DNA from 2 places in the Salinicoccus sp. RF5 genome. Region 2 is predicted to be linked to the other one. Evidence: riboswitches for the same ligand, from Rfam matches in the RefSeq annotation. Region 2 holds a riboswitch; the other holds the start of a gene.
The links. A riboswitch is a leader RNA that binds a small molecule or an ion and turns the genes downstream of it on or off. The one in region 2 is predicted to bind S-adenosylmethionine.
Positions count from the first base shown of each region.

Region 1: linked by a shared signal. The riboswitch ahead of LLU09_RS05985 (methionine ABC transporter ATP-binding protein) and the one ahead of LLU09_RS11715 (O-acetylhomoserine aminocarboxypropyltransferase/cysteine synthase family protein) in region 2 are both predicted to bind S-adenosylmethionine.

Region 1 covers NZ_JAJGRC010000001.1:1,153,571-1,156,778, reverse strand. The annotation lists gene LLU09_RS06005 (Spx/MgsR family RNA polymerase-binding regulatory protein) at 66-428, shown strand; gene gcvH (glycine cleavage system protein GcvH) at 491-871, shown strand; gene LLU09_RS05995 (toprim domain-containing protein) at 933-1,340, shown strand; gene LLU09_RS05990 (thioredoxin family protein) at 1,291-1,611, shown strand; SAM riboswitch class I at 1,649-1,747, shown strand; gene LLU09_RS05985 (methionine ABC transporter ATP-binding protein) at 1,850-2,869, shown strand; gene LLU09_RS05980 (methionine ABC transporter permease) at 2,866-3,208, shown strand, end outside.
Region 2 covers NZ_JAJGRC010000004.1:171,830-175,037, forward strand. The annotation lists gene LLU09_RS11710 (homoserine O-succinyltransferase) at 1-196, opposite strand, end outside; gene LLU09_RS11715 (O-acetylhomoserine aminocarboxypropyltransferase/cysteine synthase family protein) at 197-1,474, opposite strand; SAM riboswitch class I at 1,542-1,638, opposite strand; gene LLU09_RS11720 (hypothetical protein) at 1,727-1,993, shown strand; gene LLU09_RS11725 (alpha/beta hydrolase) at 1,990-2,733, shown strand; gene LLU09_RS11730 (YkvI family membrane protein) at 2,864-3,208, shown strand, end outside.

The DNA of each region.
Region 1 (3,208 bases), on a different contig from region 2:
TTCCGCTTGCAATGGGTGTTTATTTGCAAGTATATTATGTGTAGAAAACCTTCTGGAGGTAATGGATGATTACATTATATGAATACCCGAAATGCACGACTTGCCGTAAAGGGAAGAAGTTCCTGCAGGAAAATGATGTCGCTTTCGAGAGCATCGATATGGTGAAGCAGCCGCCGGCAGCCGCCACACTGGCCGAGATGGTGGATCGCTCGGGGAAGGATGTAGATGAATTCTTCAACAAGCGCGGCAAAAGATTCAAGGAACTGGAACTCAAGGAACGCCTGGATGAAATGACTAAAGAGGAGAAGCTCGAACTGCTTTCTACAGATGGCATGCTGATCAGACGTCCCCTCCTTTATGACGGCTCAGGTGTCACTCTTGGCTTCAAAGAGGACGAATACAAACAATTTATGAACGCTGAGAATTAGGCTTGCCTAAATAGTGCGAACTATGAGATTATATATGTGTATAAGAAAAGGAGGTTTTTGTCGTGGCAACACCAAAAGAATATAAGTATTCAGAAGATCATGAATGGATCAAATTTGAAGATGGCAAAGCGACTATCGGCATCACAGAATTCGCTCAATCCGAGCTCGGTGATATCGTATTCGTGGAGCTGCCTGCTGAAGGCGATGAAATCACTACCGGAGAATCATTCGGCAGTGTAGAATCCGTAAAGACGGTATCAGAGCTGTATGCACCGCTCAGCGGTACGGTAGTGGAAATCAATGAAGAGCTTGAGGATAGCCCTGAGCTTGTCAACGAATCTCCGTATGAAGAAGCATGGATGATCGTCATTGAACTGTCTGACGAATCACAGCTTGATAAACTGATGGATGCAGATGCCTACGATGAAATGGTGGATGCATAGAACCTGAAACTCTGGACTCTGTCTGGAGTTTTTTTAAAATATCATACCAGGGGTGATGGCAGTGTATTTTTCCGATAAAGTGCTCATTGTCGAAGGAAAGACGGATAAGCGGCGTATCGAAGAAGTATTGATAGAACCTGTACAGATCATATGCACCCATGGTACAATGGGAATCTCAAAATTGGATGAGATTCTCGATGAGCTGAATGGCTCCGACATCTATATCCTCTCCGATGCGGATAAAGAAGGCAGAAACATCAGGAAATGGTTCAAAAAACATCTGAGTGAAAGTACTCATATATATATTGATCCGAAGTTCGGTGAAGTGGGCCGCTGCCCACGTGACTACCTGGCAAACCTCCTTATGAGACACGATTTCTACGTAGATACAAGTCTGATCATGAAAGGTAAGTTCGGCAATGATGAAAGAATCAAGGACAATCGATATTACGAGCCGTATTCAATCTGAGGAAACATTCATACTCTATGGATATGCACCGATATGCGCCAACTGCCAGATTGCAGAACGCATGCTCGATATCGTTTCTGAGACGAAGGGGTTCTCCTATACTTCGATAGATCTGAATTATCATAAGGATCTTATTGAGGCCTACGAGGTCAGATCGGCACCTGCACTGCTGTTGTTCAGGGATGGCAGGCTCGTCCGTGAAGTTTACGCCTTCCAGTCCGTGCTCCATCTGTCGGAAGTCTTCGATGACTTCCTTGTTGACGGACAGTGATGCGGATGATAATATTATTGACAATCTAATAATACAACTCTTATCCAGAGTGGTGGAGGGAAGTGCCCGACGAAACCACGGCAACCGTCTTTATGACAAGGTGCCAATTCACTGATCAATCGATCGAAGATGAGAGGCTTATGGATAAAACCGGTGCCTGCTCAACTTTTGAGCAGGCTCTTTGTTTATCACGAGGAAAATGTTCGACTTTTCCAATATATAGGTCAGGGTGAAACATATGATTGATATAAAGAAGGCAACGAAAATATTCAAGACGAAGAACAATACAATCCAGGCTGTGGATGATGTCAATCTCCATATCAGGGAAGGGGAGATATTCGGTGTCATCGGCTATTCAGGTGCAGGGAAATCCACACTGATCAGGATGCTGAATGGCCTGGAACAGCCCTCTTCAGGGGAAGTGGTGATCGGTGACGATATCATCAGTGCCATGGGCCGGGCGGACCTGCTCAAGAAACGGCAGAAGGTCTCAATGATCTTCCAGCACTTCAACCTGCTCTGGTCCCGGACGGTAGCCGAGAACATCAGCTTCCCATTGGAGATAGCCGGCATACCGAAGAAGGAGCGTGCGCGCCGTGTAGCCGAGCTCGTGGATCTCGTCGGTCTCACGGGGCGCGAAGACAACTACCCAAGCCAGCTCTCCGGTGGTCAGAAGCAGCGGGTCGGCATTGCACGGGCACTCTCCAACAGGCCGGAAGTGCTTCTGTGTGATGAAGCGACGAGTGCGCTTGATCCCGAAACGACCGACGAGGTGCTCGATCTGCTGGTGAAGATACGTGATGAGATGGACCTCACCATCGTCCTCATCACCCATGAGATGCATGTCATCCGCAAAATATGCGATCGTGCGGCAGTGATGGAGAACGGTCGCGTCGTGGAGACGGGGCCGGTGATCAAACTGTTCCAGAACCCCGAGCACGGTGTGACGAAACGCTTCGTCAAGGACGACATCAACGATGAGGAGACGGCATTGTCATTCGAGGAGGTCAGGGAGATGTTCCCGACATCGAAGATACTCAAGCTCGGCTTCGTCGGTTCCCAGTCGAAAGCACCGATCGTCTCTCAGGTCGTCAAGAAGTATAACCTTGACCTGAACATCCTCTCGGGGAACATAAAGCGGACGAACAATGAATCATACGGCCACCTCTATGTTGCGATCGAAATTGATGACGCCGACCTTGAGGGCTTGAGGCAGGAACTGGCTGAACATGCTGTAACAGTGGAGGTGGAAGGATGAGCGAGTTCATCAATGCCTTCGCCGAAATGTTCTCATTCGAAAATGTCAAATGGGATGATGTACTGACGGCGACGAATGAAACCCTCTACATGACCGTCATCTCCACCGTATTCACATTCATATTCGGACTGGTCCTCGGCATCATCCTGTTCCTGTCGTCGAAAAGCGAACATGCAGCCAGCGCGCCCGTCTACGGCGTCACTGCATTCCTCGTCAATCTGTTCCGTGCGATACCATTCATCATACTGATCATCCTCCTCATCCCATTCACGAAAGTGCTGATGGGCACCATCATGGGGTCACAGGGGGCGCTGCCGGCACTGATCATCGGGGCGTCAC
Region 2 (3,208 bases):
CTATCTGCAACGGTGTATTGCCCAGAAGGCGCAAAAGATGAAGTTCCGTTTCCTCTTTTTTAGGCATCAGGTTCAAAATCAACATACGCAGCGGACGTATATCCTGTGTATGCGCACGGGTCGCTTCTATTGTATATACATTTTCTTTATGGAGGCGCTCCCGTACCGGGAGGCCTTCAATGATTTTTATAGGCATCTAAATCGCATCCAGACCTTTTTTTAGATCGTCTATGATGTCATCCACATGCTCCAATCCGACAGACAGACGGATCATTTCCGGTCTTACCCCCCCTGCCAACTGCTCATCTTCCTTAAGCTGGGAATGGGTGGTGGAAGCGGGATGGATGACGAGTGACTTGGCATCCCCGACATTCGCAAGCAGTGAGAAGAGTTCGAGGGATTCTATGAACGTCTTTCCGGCTTCATATCCGCCTTTGACACCGAATGTAAATATGGAAGAAGCACCTTTCGGCAGGTATTTCTTCTGGAGCTCATGATACTCGCTGGATTCGAGGCCAGCATAGTCGACCCATTCCACTTTATCGTGGTTTTCCAGGAATTCTGCAACGGCCTTTGCATTCTCCACGTGCCTTTCCATCCGGAGTGACAATGTTTCGATTCCTTGTGTGAGCAGGAATGCATTGAATGGAGAAAGTGCAGCTCCGGTATCCCTGAGCAGGGTAGTACGGATCTTGAATGCATAGGCAGCAGGTCCGAACGCATCAGTGAAGACAAGGTCATGATAGGACGCATCCGGCTCCGTCAGTCCAGGGAATTTTCCGTTATCCCAGTTGAAGTTTCCGCCATCAACGATTACGCCCCCGATGGAAGTGCCATGGCCGCCAAGGAATTTTGTGGCCGAATGGACGACTACGTGTGCGCCGTGCTCGATTGGACGGCAGAGGTACGGAGTGGCGAATGTGTTATCCACGATAAGTGGTATACCATTATCCTCTGCGATTTTCGCTAATGCCTCCAAATCTTCCACGTTGCCTTCCGGATTGCCGATGGTCTCTACAAAGATCGCTTTAGTGTTTTCCTTGATTTCACGTGAAACGTTCTCAGGATCTTTCGCATCGACAAGACTGGTCTCGATACCGAACTTTTTGAATGTATGGGTGAACAGTGTGTGAGTTCCCCCATACAGGCTGGCGGAGGAGACGATGTGATCTCCGGCGTTTGCTATAACCTGTATGGCGTATGTAATGGCAGCCATGCCGGATGCAACGCCAAGGCCGGCAACTCCACCTTCGAGTTCTGCAACACGCGTCTCCAAAGCGGCAGTCGTTGGATTCATGATACGGGTATAGATGTTGCCTACATCTTGCAGGCCGAATAGTTCTGCAGCATGCTTAGTATCGTCGAATACATAGGAAGTCGTCTGATAGATGGGAAGCGCGCGTGAATTTGTGGTAGGGTCCACTTCTTGTCCGGCATGAAGCTGTTTAGTTTCGAAGCGATGATTCTCTGTCATTGTTTCATTCCTCCAGTAATATATTATAAAAAAGAGCCTGCCCAAAGATTAAGGGAGACTCTCGAGTCACTCATCTTTCAGGAACGTACCTGTTGGATTTAGCACCTTACTTAAAAGGTTGCCGGGCTTCGCAGGGCCAATCCCTCCACCACTCTGGATAAGCAAATATTTGATTAGAGACTATGTTACTATAATGGAGGACAATTTGTCAAACACTTTTAAAAATTTAAATAATGGAGAGGAGGAGAGGATATGATCGATTTCCTGGTCATCATTCTGATGGTCATAGCTCTTGTGCTTTTCGTTTTGAGCCGTCATCAATTGGACAGGACCAAAAAAAGCATGTCTGAACATAATTACATTGAAGAATTGTATAGCCGGGTTTCAAAAGCGCATGGGGCGGGGAAGACGAAAGAGGAGATAATTACAATGATGAAGAAGGACTATAGGCTCGATGAGGATGAAGCGGAATACATATATCATCGGACACCAGATATCCAGAAGGAGGATAAATCATGAAAATCGTAAAGCCTGAAGCGTTGAACTATGGAAGTGGCCCCAGGGCAGTCATGCTGCTCCATTCCTTCACCGGAACGGTCAGGGACATGAAGCCGTTGGCCCAGCACCTTGAGCAGCACGAATATACCGTCCATGTACCAAGCTTCGAGGGACATGGCATGGGACCGGAGGCACTTGTACAGAGCAGCCCTGAAGATTGGTGGAAAAATGTATTGGATGGATATGATCAGCTCAAGGATCAAGGGCATGAAAGCATAGCAGTCGGCGGTGTTTCCCTGGGCGGTGTGCTCGCCCTCAGGGCAGCCGAGGAACTCGACAGCATCAATGGCATTGTGGCCATGTCTGTGCCCCAGGGCAGAGATGTTGGGGATATAAACAGAAGAGTCCTGAACTATACGAAGAACTTCCTGAAGTTTACTGGAGAAGATGATGAAAAGATCATGGAGAGGGTCCAGTACTACAAGGACAATCCGATGGAAAGTCTGGATGACTTCCGGAAGCTGATCGACGAAGTACATGGGAATCTTGGAGATATTGGTGTTCCGGCAGCAGTCAAGTATGGAGGGAAGGATGCGGAAGCATACATGGACAGTGCGAAACATATATATGATGGCATTAGCCATAATGAAAAGACATTGCAGTCCTATGCGGACACCGGCCACCTGATGACGAGGGGCGGAGATCAGCAAGCGCTTTTTGAGGATACCCGGAAGTTCTTCGATTCGCTCGACTGGCAGTGACGAAGATAAAATGATGGGAGAAGGTCTTTCTTCATTTGCCAACCTTCTTCAATAAGTTTAATATGAAGTTATTGTTTTTAAAATATTAAGATAATTCGGAGTGGTCAAATTGCAGAATTTCAGACAAGCCTTGAAGATAGGCTTTGCCTATACAGGTGTAGTAGTTGGAGCGGGGTTCTCCACCGGACAGGAGATACTCCAGTTTTTCACAAATAATGGTGCAGTGAGCATCTTTGCGATATTATTGTCAGGTCTTTTGATACTTTTTACTGGTAAATGGACAGCGGATGTCGGTTTCGACATCAAGGCGGAGTCCCATGTGGATTCCCTCCTGAACATGTTCGGGAATATATTCGGACGGATCATCGACATTGTGCTTGCGTTCTTCCTGTATGGAGTAGCCGTCATCATGTTTGCCGGCGCAGGCTCGACCTTCTATGAAAGTTTTGGTGTAGCACCATGGATCGGGTCGCTC